4 regions of the Comamonas terrigena NBRC 13299 genome follow, and region 1 is predicted to be linked to each of the others. Evidence: predicted binding sites of a transcription regulator. Region 1 holds the regulator's gene; each other region holds the start of a gene.

What was found. The regulator FNR, encoded in region 1, switches genes on or off when oxygen is low (the NO sensors DNR and NnrR bind a similar motif). The targets are predictions, from matches to a motif close to TTGATNNNNATCAA.
Region 2: CT3_RS01120 (hemerythrin domain-containing protein) is a predicted target of FNR. The motif match lies at 1,861-1,874, and genes of this name have one in related genera.
Region 3: cydD (thiol reductant ABC exporter subunit CydD) is a predicted target of FNR. The motif match lies at 1,791-1,804, and genes of this name have one in related genera.
Region 4: CT3_RS04060 (DUF3079 domain-containing protein) is a predicted target of FNR. The motif match lies at 1,593-1,606, and genes of this name have one in related genera.

The regions. Positions count from the first base shown of each region.
Region 1 covers NZ_AP019749.1:3,303,047-3,306,645, reverse strand. The annotation lists gene CT3_RS15150 (DUF349 domain-containing protein) at 1-828, shown strand, start outside; gene CT3_RS15145 (hypothetical protein) at 1,001-1,261, shown strand; gene fnr (fumarate/nitrate reduction transcriptional regulator Fnr) at 1,432-2,154, opposite strand; gene hemN (oxygen-independent coproporphyrinogen III oxidase) at 2,362-3,599, shown strand, end outside.
Region 2 covers NZ_AP019749.1:258,668-262,266, reverse strand. The annotation lists gene CT3_RS01130 (SDR family oxidoreductase) at 1-507, shown strand, start outside; gene CT3_RS01125 (MarC family protein) at 517-1,155, shown strand; gene CT3_RS01120 (hemerythrin domain-containing protein) at 1,277-1,801, opposite strand; gene CT3_RS01115 (ABC-type transport auxiliary lipoprotein family protein) at 1,956-2,603, opposite strand; gene CT3_RS01110 (MlaD family protein) at 2,620-3,599, opposite strand, start outside.
Region 3 covers NZ_AP019749.1:3,429,396-3,432,994, reverse strand. The annotation lists gene CT3_RS15700 (NAD(P)H-dependent flavin oxidoreductase) at 1-680, shown strand, start outside; gene CT3_RS15695 (hypothetical protein) at 887-1,561, shown strand; gene cydD (thiol reductant ABC exporter subunit CydD) at 1,908-3,599, shown strand, end outside.
Region 4 covers NZ_AP019749.1:889,758-893,356, forward strand. The annotation lists gene CT3_RS04055 (IS5 family transposase) at 174-1,106, opposite strand; gene CT3_RS04060 (DUF3079 domain-containing protein) at 1,270-1,500, opposite strand; gene CT3_RS04065 (aspartate ammonia-lyase) at 1,748-3,148, opposite strand.

The DNA of each region.
Region 1 (3,599 bases):
CGCGGCAGCCGTGCCGTCAATCTGGAATCGCTCAGCGCCCACGACCGTGCGGTGCTGGAAGCCTCGCAGCAGCTGGAAGCCGCCAATGCCGAAGGCGATGCGCAGAAGATCCGCGCCGCCCTGACCGCGCTGGAAGAAGCCCTGCGTGCCGCCCCTGCGGCCGAAGCCGCCCAGCCAGCCGCTGCGGCCGCACCGGCTGCGCCGGTGGCGACCGACCGCCCGGTGAAGGCTGTGCGTGGCGACGACCGCCCCGGCATGCGCAAGGAAGCCCCGGCCGCGGCGGCTGGTGGCCGCAAGCCCGGCCCCCGCCAGGACCGTGGTGACCGCGGCGATCGTGGTGACCGTTTCGAGCGCCCGGCCCGTGGCCCACGCCTGGGGGATGCGGCTTTCCGCGCCCAGCGTGAAGCCCAGGAACACGCCCAGTCTGCGCTGCGCAAGCTGACGGCACAGGCCCATGGCGAAGCCCTGACCCAGCTGATGGAGGCCTGGTCCAAGCGCGACGCGGCCCTGGTGCCGCCCGCGCAGGAACTGGGCAAGCTGAGCAATGCTTCCCGCAACAGCTGGCATGCCGCCGTGGGCGCTGCCGCCAAGGGCGAGGCAGCCGAGTCGCTGCTGCGCCTGGAAATGGCTGCCGACGTGCCCACACCGGCCGACCAGCTGTCTGCACGCCGTGCACTGCAGCTGCAGCTGCTGACCAACCGCAAGGCCACGGACCCCCGCACCACCTGGGAGCAGGATGTGGCGGCGGTGCTGGCTGCGGAGCGCAGCGACAGCGCGGCCCAGCGCCTGCAAAGCGCACTCAAGGCCTTGCTGCGCGGCAGCAAGTAAACCGGGCGCCAGCGCAGGGCCTGCGGTCCCTGCGCTGCAGCCGTAGCAAGCCAGCCTACCGGCTGGCTTTTTTTATGCCTTTTTCAGGGTTTGTGGGGACGCTGCAGGCCGTGACGCGGCAGACAGAGGCTCGCACAATGGGGCATCTGCCTGCCACAACAAGGAGAGACCCATGCTGTTGCGTCGCTGGATGTGGATTGCCTGGCCCGCCTTTCTGGCCGCCGGGGTGATGGAGATGCTGGTGTTTGCCGTGGTCGACCCGCTGGAAATGCAGTGGCTGTCGGCCTATGGCGAGGTGTCGCGCCTGGGCGTGTGCACGGTGGCCTTCTTCCTGTTCTGGGCCATCATCATGATGGCATCGGCCATGACCAGCCTGCTGGCGCTGTCCCCGCAGGAGCTCAATGCCCGGGAGCGCCGCGTCCCGTCGCTATAAGCGGGCTCTGTGAAGTGGGGGGAGGGGGAGTTCTCCTCCTGGGCTGTGCGGGCAGGCCCGCGCAATGCCGAAATACAGGAATGCCGTGGTGCGGCAAGGCCGGGGCGCCATGAAAAAAGCCTCCGGAAGGAGGCTGGGGTGCTGGATCCGCGCTGCGGTGGCGGGCGCGCTTATTCGCAGGCGTGCTGGCTGTTGACGATGCGCTTGAGGCCTTCGGTGTCCAGGATGCGCACATGGCGCTGCTTCACTTCGACCAAGCCTTCCTCGACAAACTTCGAGAAGGTGCGGCTGACCGTTTCCAGCTTCAGGCCGAGGTAGCTGCCGATCTCTTCGCGCGTCATGCGCAGCACCAGCTCGGAAGACGAGAAGCCCCGGGTGTGCAGGCGCTGCACCAGGTTCAGCACAAAGGCGGCCAGGCGCTCTTCGGCACGCATGCTGCCCAGCAGCAGCATCACGCCGTGTTCGCGCACGATCTCGCGGCTCATCACCTTGTGCACATGCGACTGCAGGGCCGTCACTTCGCGCGACAGCTCTTCCAGGCGGTCGAACGGCATGACGCAGACTTCGGCGTCTTCCAGGGCCACGGTATCGCAGGTGTGGTGGTCGTGCACGATCCCGTCCAGGCCAATGATCTCGCCCGCCATCTGAAAACCTGTCACCTGGTCACGGCCATCTTCCGTGGCCACGCAGGTCTTGAAGAACCCGGTGCGGATGGCATAGAGCGCCGTGAAGTCTTCGCCATTACGGAACAAGGTGCTGCCCCGTTTGATTTTGCGACGCGTGGCCACAATATCGTCAATACGGTGCAACTGCTGCTCATTCAAGCCTGTGGGCATGCACAGTTCGCGCAGATTGCAGTTGGAGCAGGTGACTTTGATAGGGGGTGGTGTCATGGCACTGACGCCTTGGGCTCCCGCTGAACGGGCCATTGGACGTAACGCAGAAAGGTTATCGGGCTGGGAGGCGAGAGAGGGGGTGCTCAGTTGTGCGAATGATATGAATCAATTGTCTCAGGAATGGTATTTGAATGTCTTGATTTGCATCAAGGCTGATTTTCCCGGGGTGCGGCACAGTGCTGGGCAGCACCTAAGGAATATTCAATGACAGCAGTAACGCCGGAGCTTTTGCGTCGGTACGACGTGCCTGGGCCCCGTTATACCTCTTATCCCACCGCAGATCGCTTTATTGAAGCATTTGGTCAGGATGATTATGTGTTGGCGCTGGAACAGCGCAAGCACCATTCTGCGGCCAAGGCGCTTCCCATGTCACTGTATGTGCATGTGCCTTTCTGTGAGGCCCTGTGCTACTACTGCGCGTGCAACAAGATCATCACCAAGCACCATGAACGCGCGCAGACCTATCTGCAGTACCTGGAAAAAGAGGTGGCTCTGCAGGTGGCGCATTGTGGCAAGGGACAGGCGGTCAGCCAGCTGCACCTGGGCGGCGGTTCTCCCACCTTTCTGTCCGATGCCGAGCTGACCCAGCTGATGGACACGCTGCGCGCCAACTTCAGTTTTGAAGCGGTGGGCGAATATTCCATCGAAGTCGATCCCCGCACCGTCACCCGCGAACGTCTGGCCCACCTGGCGCAGCTGGGCTTCAACCGCCTGAGCTTCGGGGTGCAGGATTTCGACCCCGATGTGCAAAAGGCGGTGCACCGCGAGCAGCCGGCCGAGCAGGTCTTTGATCTGGTGCAGGCGGCGCGCGAGCTGGGTTTCCATTCGGTCAACGTGGACCTGATCTATGGCCTGCCCAAGCAGACCGCGGCATCGTTCCAGCGCACCCTGGAACAGGTGTGCCAGCTGCGGCCGGACCGGATTGCGCTGTATGCCTACGCGCATCTGCCGGAGCGCTTCAAGCCACAGCGCCGCATTGCGCAGGAAGACCTGCCGGAGGCTTCGGACAAGCTGTCCATGCTCTCGGGCTCCATCGATGCCTTCATGCAGGCCGGCTATGTCTATGTGGGCATGGACCACTTCGCACTGCCGGAAGATGCGCTGGCCATTGCCAAGCGGCAAGGACGGCTGCACCGCAACTTCCAGGGCTACAGCACGCAGCCGGACTGCGACCTGATTGCCCTGGGGGTGTCTGCCATCGGCCGCGTGGGCGCCACCTACAGCCAGAACGCCAAGACCCTGGAAGAGTATTACGACTTCCTCGACCAGGGCCGGCTGCCCGTGGTGCGGGGTTTGGCGCTGGGGCGCGACGACCTGGTGCGGCGCGCCGTCATCATGTCGCTGATGTGCCAGGGCGAAGTGCTGTTCGAGCCCATGAGCCAGTCTTGGCTGCTGGACTTCCAGCGCTACTTCGCGGCCGAGCTGGAAATGCTGGCCCAGCA
Region 2 (3,599 bases), 1.6 Mb from region 1:
GCGGTCCTGGTGAACAACGCCGGCGTGGTGGACCGCCCCAGCCAGGTGGCCGACATGTCTGCTGCACGGCTGGAGCGCATGTTCCGCGTCAATGTGCTGGGCAGCTTCTACTGCGCGCGCGAGGCCGTGCGCCGCATGAGCACGGCCCGCGGCGGCCAGGGCGGCAGCATCGTCAATGTCTCCAGTGCCGCTGCCTTGCTGGGCGCAGCCCACCAGTATGTGGACTACGCCGCCGCCAAGGGTGCGGTGGATGTGATGACGCGCGGTCTGGCCAAGGAGGTGGCGGCCGAGGGGATCCGCGTCAACGCGGTGCGCCCGGGGCTGATCGAGACCGAGATCCACGCCAGCGGCGGCCTGCCCGACCGTGTGCGCGAACTGCAACACCAGGTGCCCATGCAGCGCGGCGGCTCCGCCGACGAGGTGGCAGAAGCTATCCTGTGGCTGATGTCTCCCGCTTCCAGCTACACCACGGCCAGTTTCACCGAAGTCTCCGGTGGCCGGCACTGAAATACACCCATGGACCTCAAACCCCTGATCACGCTGGTGGCCATCGTCAACCCGCTGGCCATCGTCCCTTTTTTCATCCACTACACCCAGGGGTTTGACGAGACCCAGCGCCGCCAGACCATCCGCACCGCCGCCATCAGCACCTGTGTGGTGATCTGCGCCTGTGCCCTGATCGGGCTGCAGGTGCTGGATTTCTTCAACATCTCGCTGCAGAGCTTTCAGGTCGGCGGCGGCCTGCTGCTGCTGATCAGCGCGATGAACATGCTCAACGCCCGTCCGGCCGAAGACCGGCCCAACACCGGCACGCTGGAGGCTGGGGTTGAAAAAGCGGCCATGGGCAACAGCATTGCGGTCGTCCCCTTGACCATCCCGCTGCTGACCGGGCCGGCCGCCATGTCCACCGTGGTGATCTATGCCGATCAGGCACGCAGCATCTGGCAGCACATTGCACTGCTGGGTTACGGCGTGGTAGTGGCTGCGGCCGTGTGGGCCGCGTTCTCGCTGGCCGATCCCATCAGCCGTGTGCTGGGCAAGACCGGCATCAACGTGATGACCCGCCTGATGGGCCTGATCCTGGCGGCACTGGCCATCGAGGTGATGGCCGGCGGCCTGGTGAAAATCTTCCCGGCACTGGCCGGCGTCCACTGACGCTCGCGGCCCGTCCCTGGGCCGCTCGGTGATGGCATGGCTGCGGGAAGGAGCATTACCCTTCCCGCGCCCGCTTCTTCTTGCTGCTTGCCTCCCCGCTCCCCCTTGTCCGTCCGGAAGCCTAGAGACTGCTGGCCACCTGTTCCGTGCGGGTCTGCTGCTCCACATGGTCATCGCCCGTGGAACAGGCCCCACCGCAGCCGTGGATGGGGGCCTGCGGCAGCGATTGCGGGAGGTAGACTACCCCCGAGGCGGGATCGAAATTCACATCCTGGAGGTGCTTGGCCAGCGCCGCATCCATGGTCTGGGCATGGTGGGTGAACCAGGTCACCAGCTCGGCCGCCATGCCGCGGATCACATGCAGCTCCCCCTGTGCACCGCGTTCCGCCCCCTCGCGCATGATCTGCAGCACGACGCGGTGCTGCAGGCTGTGGCAGTTGTCCGGCGCAAAGCCGGTGCTGACCATCCAGCGGTCTTCCTGGCCGAAGTGGCCATCGGTATGCTCCACCAGCGCCCGCCAGGCAGCGGGAAGCTCCGCATCGGGGGCTTCTTCCACCACGGCCAGCAGGTCAACGAACTCTTGGTGCGTGTCGTCCATCGCCGCCATATCCAGCGCCAGTTCGTCGCTCCATTCCAGTGTGGCCATGTGCCTGCTCCGCAAATTGCAATGCAGGGCAGCTTACGGCGACACAGTGGCCCTGCAGGTTGAGCCACATCAAGGATTCACTGTCCGGGGGCCGCCGCCGGGCGGAGCGGGTGCGCGCCCCTGGCACACCGCCGCAGGCGGTGTGAAAACGGATTCAGGGGGCTTTGGCGGGCAGCTGCGTCAGCCATTGCTGCAGCTGCAGCCCGGCCTGGTCCACCGCCTGGGCCAGGGCCTGCGCGCCCGCGGCCGCATTGGCGGCACTGGCCGGCTGCTGCAGGGCGAACAGCCGCTGCCCCAGCAGCACATCCCCGCCGCGCCGGGAGTCGATCAAGGTGGCACGCAAGCGCAGCGCCCCTACGCTGGCCGTGCTGCCGGTGAACACCTGTTCAAACTCTTCCAGCGCCAGCTGCAGCACCGGCGGCGTCTGGCCCTGCACGCGCGGCGCCTGGGCCCCGCGCTCGGCGGACAGCACGATCCGGTCCTGGCTCAGGATGTCGCGCAGCCGCTGCTGCACCAGCACCGCTGGCGGCTGGCTCCAGCGCGCATAGGCATAGGCATGCTGAGCGTTGGCATCGGCATAGGCCAGGCGGTAGAGCACGGAGGTGCTGTTCTCGTTCTGGGCCCGCGCCTGGATATCGGCCAGCGCCAGCACCGGGTGGACGCTGGCGGGTGCCGCCGCGGCCACCGCGGGCAGTGGCCCGAGGTCGAAACGCGCCGGCTGGTTGGGCGACGACGGCAGGTTGCTGCAGGCGCTCAGCCCCGTCGCCAGCAAGGCGGCTCCCCACAAAGTGCTTGCACGCATGGTGTTCTCCTTGGCCTTAGCGGCCGGCCGCGGCAGGTGCGGCAAAGCCCGGCTCACCCGGTCCTGGCTGGACGCGGCCTTCGCCAAATATCAGGGACTGGGGGTTGTTGGTGATGCCCGAGGCCGCCGCCCCCATGCCGCGCGCAGCGCGCGAGACATCGCTGGCCGCCTGGGTCACGGCCGGCAAGGTGGTGCGGGACAGCTGCTCTGCCGCCGCCCCCATGGACTCGGCGCCGCGCTCCAGCTGGTCCATCGGCCCACCCTGGTTCTGCAAGCGCTGCGCCAGCTGGCGCACCTCGGTGGCCAGCTGACCAGCCTCCTGCCCGGCCTTTTCCAGCGCCAGCATGCTGCGCCGGGCGTTCTCCGACAGCTCCGGCAGCTGGGCCGCCGCCGGGTCGATGCGCTCGGTGATGGTGCGGTTCAGGCTGTGGGTCAGCTCGTTCACCCCCTTGGCCGCGCCGGCAATGTCACCCAATGCGGCCGAGAAACGCTGCTGGTTCTCGGTGCCCAGCAGTTCGTTGATGCGGCGCGTGGCTTCGTCCACCCGCCCCATGATGAGCATGCCCTGGTCGGCCAGCACGGTCAGCGGCGAGGAGCGCATGGGCAGACGCGGCAGCCCGCTGGGACCGGTAGTCAGCACGCTTTGCGGTGTGTCGCTGTCGTCCAGCTGGATGTGGGCGATGCCGGTCACCCCCTGGTAACCCAGCTGGGCATAAGTGGTCTGGGGGCTGACCGGGGCATCCGCGTCGACCGCAATGCGGATCAGCACATTGCCGCTGCTTTGCGGATCAAAGCCGATGCGCGTGACCTTGCCCACCGACACGCCCTTGTAGCGCACCGTGGCCTGGGGCTGCAGGCCACTGATGGCGTCCTTGGTGGACATTTCGTATTCCACATACTGGTGGCGGTCACGTGTCAGCCACATGGCCAACCCTGCCAGCAGGCAGACCACCGCCACCACGAACAGGCCTGCGGCCATGGCATGGGACTTGTTTT
Region 3 (3,599 bases), 130 kb from region 1:
TGCAGGTCTGCGCCAAGTACAAGGTGCCCATCATCATCACCAGCCTGGGCGCGCGTGAGGACGTGAACCAGGCCGTGCACGGCTGGGGTGGTGTGGTGCTGCACGACATCATCAACAACAAGTTCGCCCGCAAGGCCATCGAAAAGGGCGCTGACGGCCTGATCGCCGTGGCAGCCGGTGCCGGCGGCCACGCCGGGGTGAAAAGCCCGTTTGCCCTGATCCAGGAAATCCGCCAGTGGTTCGACGGCCCGGTGGCGCTGTCCGGCTCCATCGCCACGGGCGACGCCGTGCTGGCCGCCCAGGCCATGGGTGCAGACTTTGCCTACATGGGCTCGGCCTTCATCGCGACCGAGGAAGCCCGCGCCGCCGACGAGTACAAGCAGGCCATCGTGGCCGGCAATTCGGACGACGTGGTCTACAGCAACCTGTTCACCGGCGTGCACGGCAACTACCTGGCCCCGTCCATCCGCGCGGCCGGCCTGGACCCCGACAACCTGCCGGTGTCCGACCCCAGCGCCATGAACTTCGGCTCGGGCCGTACCAAGGCCTGGAAAGACATCTGGGGCTGCGGCCAGGGCATCGGCGCCATCGAGCAGGTGGTGCCCACGGCCGAACTGGTGGCCCGCCTCAAGCGCGAATACGCCGCCGCCCGCCAGCGCCTGCAACTGGCCGCTGCCTGAGCCCGTGTTCCAGTGCACCAGTCCGGTGCGAGACTGGACGCATTGCCGGTGATTGTTACAATTGATCTGCCCCGGTAGGCCCAGGTCTGCCGTGCGCAGCCGCCAAGCCCCTGTGTGCCATTGCCCTCTGCCAAGAGGGTGGTGTACCGCAGGGGTTTGTCTTTTTTTGCGCGCTCCGTGGAGCGCGGTTTCTTGTTTTTTTCTCTATGCAATTGAAATCCCTCGGCGCCGTGGCGCTGGCATCGCTGGCGTTGGCCACTTCCGTACAGGCCGCTGAACCCACGCCCCAGGCCGTGACCGACATGTTCCTGAAGTCCATCGTGCACATCGATGCCAAGTCCATGGAAGCCCTCAACGCCTACCTGCGCCCGGCGCGGACCTTTCCTGGTCAAGGCGATTTCATCAATGTGAAGGAAATGCTGGAAGTCGACCGCGACTACGCCAAGGAAATGGCGGCCACCTTCCTGGAAAACGTGAAGCTGAGCGACGCCGACAAGAAGGCGCTGGAGCCGGCTGCCGTGCAGCTGTTCGCCAACGTGCGCGATTCGCAAAAGCGCATCACCTGCACCATGGGCCAGCCCCAGAAGGTCACCGAAGGCGTGCATGCCGAGATGTTGGCCGTCAACGTGCCGTTCAAGTGCCTGGCGCCCAATCCGCCGGAAAAGGTCGTGGCCTTCCTGCAGCGCGCAGGCGGTGCCAAGTGGGACCTGGCCCAGTACCGTGAAAACGTGCAGACCCTGGCCAAGGGCTTCGAAGCCGCTCCGCTGACCCAGGTCTGGGAAGCCGAGTTCCCGCTGGCCACCGAGAAGAAGAAAAAGCCGCTGGTGTGGCAGAACAACTTCCCGCGTGAAACCATCGACGTCACGCCGCTGCAGTACTGATCGGCATTCGGCGGACCTGCACCCCTGCTGGTGGCTCCGCCACCGATGCGGTGCAGACCGCCATCGTGACCCTGGACCCCGGTGGGGTGGCGGTGTGCCATCTCCCGCCCTCCGCCGGTGCCTGCGGCACCTGCACACAAGCGCCCCTCGGGGCGCTTTTTCTTTGCCTGCGCAGCGCAGGGTGACAGCCACATGAAACCGGCTTTAACCCTGTTGCCGTCCGGGTGAATTGATGGAAATCAACGCCGCAGTGTTTCACTCGACTACCTGAGCCAGCGTGGAAGTTGTTTTGCAGAAACCCTAGCATCTGCATAAATTTCAGTAAATACTGAAAATTCAGAAACACATGAAATCGACTGACTTCGATCAAACGGCAGGCGCACCGGCAGGCACACCCCAGGCTTCACGCCTGCGTGCCGACCACGGCACTGCGTGGTCGGTGCTGGCGTCGCTGCTGTGGCTGCCTCAGGCGGCATTGCTGGCGGTCGCCGTGCAGTGGATTGCCGAAGGGCGGGCCGCCGAAGTCGGGCGTCTGGCACTGGGCCTGCTGGTGCTGGGGGTGGCCAAGGCGGTCTGCGAGGGCCGTGGCATGCGGCTGAGCTTTGATGCTGCCCGCACCCAGCTGCAGGCGCTGCGCGCCCAGGTGGTGCAGCAGCTGGCCAGCAGCTCGCCGCTGGACACGCAGCGCGCGCCGTCTGGGCAGGCCGCCAGTGCGGTGGCCGAACAGGCCGAAGCCATCGTGCCCTGGCTGTCGCGCTACCAGACGGCCATGTGGCGCACGACCGTGGTGCCGCTGGTGCTGCTGCTGGCCGTGGCCTGGCAGTCCTGGGTGGCGGCCCTGATCCTGCTGGTGGCCGCGCCGCTGATCCCCTTGTTCATGGCCATCGTGGGCTGGCGTGCACAGGCCGCCAGCGAGGCGCACATGGTGCAGCTGGGCCAGATGAATGCCTTTTTGCTGGATCGCCTGCGGGGCCTGACCACCTTGCGCGCCCTGGGTGCGGTGGATTCCACAGCGCAGCGCCTGCGGGCCCATGCCGAATCGCTGCGCCAGCGCACCATGCGCGTGCTGCGCATCGCCTTTCTGTCCTCTGCTGTGCTGGAGCTGTTTGCCGCGCTGGGCGTGGCCATGGTGGCCGTGTATGTGGGCTTTCACCTGCTGGGCTATCTGGAGTTCGGCACCTGGCAGGGCCGGCTGAGCCTGGGCGAAGCCCTGTTTGTGCTGCTGTTGGCCCCGGCCTTCTTTGACCCGCTGCGCGAACTCTCCGCCGTCTGGCACGACCGCGCCGCCGGCACCGCCGCGCTGCAGACCTTGCAGCACATGGCCTGTGGTGCCCAGCCTCTGCCGGGTGCGCTGGCGGAGGTCGCTTCCACTGCGCAAGCTGCCCCCGCCCGCGTGACCCTGCAGGCGCTGCAACTGCCCGGGTCGGCGGCCGCCACGCCGCTGGTGCCGGTGGATGTGGACATCCAGCCGGGTGAGCATGTGGCCCTGTGGGGTGCCAGCGGCAGCGGCAAATCGCTGCTGCTGGCCCAGATCGCCGGCCTGTTGCCCACAGACCAAGGGCAGGTGCTGGTCGATGGCGTGCCCATGGCCGATGCCTCGGCCCCGGCGCTGCGCCGTCGCATGGCCTGGATGGGCCAGCACCCACATGTGTTCGCCGGTTCGGTGGCGCGCAATATCAGCCTGGACCGCCCCGATGTGGCAGGGGCAGACATTGCCCCGGCCTTGCAGCAGGCCGGCCTGGGCACGGTGCTGCAGGCACGGCCCAGCAGCAGCCTGGGCGAAGGCGGGCAAGGCCTGTCAGGCGGCGAAGCCGTGCGCCTGGCTCTGGCACGCCTGGCCGTGGCCGCCCCCCATGCTGGCGTGCTGCTGGTGGACGAACCCACGGCACACCTCGACCCCGCCACGGCCGCGCAGGTCACGCAGGCGCTGCTGCAGCTGGCCCAGGGCCGCACCCTGGTGGTGGCCACCCACGATCCGCTGCTGGCTGCCCGCATGGACCGGGTGGTGCAGCTGCAAACGCAAACCCCAATCCCAACC
Region 4 (3,599 bases), 2.3 Mb from region 1:
AAGCTGGTGCTGGGCTGCTGCCGGTCTCGTAGACACCAGCCTAAGCTTCTCGAGCTTCTTCGAACTTTATCGGACTGATGTACCCAAGCGTCGAGTGCCACCGCGTTGGGTTGTAGAACGACGCTGTTGCATAACCCTGCGTGAGGATGAGCCTTCCCTTACCCAAGGCGCAGTTATGCCACACGCACAGTCGCAGGCGTTCCCACGCTGGTAAACCTGTTGAGGATGGATGCACGAACCTGTAGCTCTGTGACCTGCCGATCGAAGTCACGGGCCATCACCTGCTCACCCAGCCGCTTGAAGCAGCCCATCTTGGTCTCCACCAGGCTGCGGCGGTGGTAGCCGCTCCATTTCTTCCATATCGTGCGCCCGAGCTTGCGCGTCGTTCTCAGGATCTCGTTGCGGGCTTGTGCTCCCGCTCTGGCATAGGTCCACGGTTTCGCATTGCGGCGAGTCGGGATGATCGCTGCGGCTTGCCGACCGGCGATGGTCTCGTGGCAAGCTTTGGTGTCATAGGCACCATCTGCACTCACCGAGCACACGGGCTCGTCAGGTGGTATCTGGGCCAGTAGTTCCGGCAGCATGGGCGCATCGCCAATGGCGTTGTCCGTTATTTCGATGGCGCGGATCTCTAGAGTTTGTGCATTAATGCCTAGGTGAACATTGCGCCACTGTCGCCGGTAGTCGGCGCCATGCTTCTTGGTCTTCCACTCCCCTTCGCCCAGCATCTTCACGCCGGTGCTGTCGATCAGCAGCTGTAGGCCTGTCTGGTGGGGGCGTGCGGGGATGGTCACGCTCAAGGTCTTCTGGCGCCTGCACAGGGTGCTGTAGTCGGGTACCGCCCAATCAAGCCTGGCGAGCCGCAAGAGACTCTCAGCAAGGCCTGTTGTTTGTCGCAGCCCTAGACCGAACATGCACTTGAGCGTCAGGCAGAACTGGATCGCTGCGTCGCTGAATACCGCCGGCCGCCCGGTCCTGCCACTCGATGGAGCCTGCCATTGAAGGTCCGCGTCAAGCCACATCATCAGCGAGCCTCGGCGTTTGAGGGCAGCGTTGTACTCGGTCCAGTTCGTCGTGCGGTACTTCGCCCGAGGTGGTTTGCTCATAGGGGGAGCCTACCAAGTCGCGGGGTCTCGCATGCACGCCTCGGCCGACTTATGCAACAACGCCGTGAATCGTGCCAATACCACCCTCTGGTGGCCGCAAGTGCAAGCGCCTCACTCCCCCCTATTTCCGCAACCCGCAATTGAGTAGGAGGTGGGTGTTGTTTTATGGAGTGGCCGCAGGGCGCGCTGCGCCGGCATCTTCGGGTGAAGATGCGGCGTTTTCAGCAGGGGTGCCGCTGTCCATGGCTTGCCAGTCTTCGCCCCACAGTTCGCTGGGGTGGGGCGTGCGGTCGGAGCCATTGCCGCAGCGCAGGTCGGTGGCGGGGCAGTAGAGGTCACAGCCCCAGCACAGGCGTTCAGGGTGGGGCGGGTTGCTGGGGAATTTCTTGGCCATGGTGCCGCTCGCGGCATGGGGAGAATGCCCAGCCAGTATGCGCTGCAGTGGCTGTTGGGTGCTACGGCAAGCGACAGAAGATTCACCGCGGCTTGCCCTGTATCAAGCAATGGCTGTCTGCAGGCAACGCATGTTCGCACGGCACCGCACGGACCTGGCACCGTACCGTGCGAGCGCAGCGGGTGGCCGCTGGCATGGCCTGGACCCCAGGTGCCGCCCCGTGTGCCGGGCGGCACATCGCGGGTGCTCAGGCGGCGGTCAGCGCGCCGGGCATGGTCAGCTTGTCGGCGACCAGCAACTGCTGCATCTGGGCCTGGCTCATTACGCCCAGTTCCTCGGCCACGACCCCGATGGGTTTGCCGCTGGCAATGGCGGTTTTGGCAATCTGGGCGGCCCTTTCGTAACCGATCAGCGGGTTCAAGGCGGTCACCAGCGTCACCGAAGAGGCAATGCGCTCGTCCAGCACGCGGCGGTTGGCGACGATGCCTTCCACGCAGTTGACCTGCAGTGTGTGGCAGGCATGGGCCAGGTGTTGAAGGCTTTTGTGCAGGGCCCAGGCCATCAGCGGTTCGAAGGCGTTGAGCTGCAGCTGACCGGCTTCGGTGGCCATGGTGATGGCGACGTCGTTGCCAATCACTTCGAAGCACACCTGGTTCATCACTTCCGGGATCACGGGGTTGACCTTGCCGGGCATGATCGACGAACCGGCCTGGCGCGCGGGCAGCTGAATGTCGCCCACGCCGGCCTGGGGGCCGGAGGACAGCAGGCGCAGGTCGTTGCTGATCTTGGACAGCTTGACGGCAATGCGCTTCAGGATGCCGGAGATGTCGGCAAAGGCACCGGTGTCGCAGGTGGCGGCGATCATGTCGGCGGCCTTGACCACGGGCACGCCCGAGAATTCGGCCAGCTTCGGGATGACCACGTCGACATAGCCCACGGGGGCGTTCAGGCCGGTACCGATGGCGGTGCCGCCCATGTTGACCTCGCACACCAGGGGGGCGGATTCGCGCAAGCGCTTTTCATCGTCGGCAATCATGGAGACGAAGGCGTTGAATTCCTGGCCCAGTGTCATGGGCACGGCGTCCTGCAGCTGGGTGCGGCCGATCTTCAACACATCCTTGAATTCCACGGCCTTGTCCTGAAAGGCGCCGCGCAGTGCGGCAAGGGCCGCCAGCAGCTCCTGGATGCCGAACCAGGTGGCCAGCTTGACAGCGGTGGGGTAGGAGTCATTGGTGGACTGCGAGGCATTGACGTGGTCGTTGGGATGGATCACGTCATAACGGCCCTTGGCCAGACCGAGGTGTTCCAGCGCCCGGTTGGCGATGACCTCGTTGGCGTTCATATTGGTGGAGGTGCCGGCGCCGCCCTGGATCACATCCACCACGAACTGGTCGTGCAGTTGGCCGGCCGCCAGGTCGTCACAGGCCTTGGAGATGGCATCGGCCTGCGGGGCCGTGATGGTGCCCAGTGCCAGGTTGGCGTGGGCGGCAGCTTTCTTCACCAGGGCGTAGGCGCGAATCAGCTGGGGCATATGGGCCACGCTGTGGCCGGTGATGGGAAAGTTCTCCACCGCACGGGCGGTGTGGACGCCCCAGTAGGCGTTGTCGGGGATGTCCTTGGGACCCAAAAAGTCGCTTTCTTGGCGCATGGTGAGCAGATTGGCTGAAAAGAATAAAAAATCGGCTCCGGCACAGTGGGCCGGGGCCACGCGGGCGCAAGGTCCGGGCGTGGCAAAGCCCGGCTGATTGGCACTAAAACAGTGCAGTACCAAGCCGGGCTGTTGGGTGAAATTATGCTTAGAACGGATGAGAAGCCAAATTTTGCTGCATATCATGTCCATCGTCGCACTGTTTTGGTGCGATATGGGGAGTCCGTTTGACACGGTGCGAAAGCGTGCTCCACCGCACAGGGCATGGCTTTGCCGGGCTTCAGGGGGCGGACCCAATGGGATAGGCCGTGCTGGGCGGCGATGTGCTTGGCGCGGGGCTGCAAGCCCGTGCGCTGGTGAAAAACGGCACGGAACAGGAAAACGACTTGGGGGAAAGGGGCGTGCGCAACCCCGTTAGCGGGGATGCCTGACCTTGCCAGGGCGCGTGCCA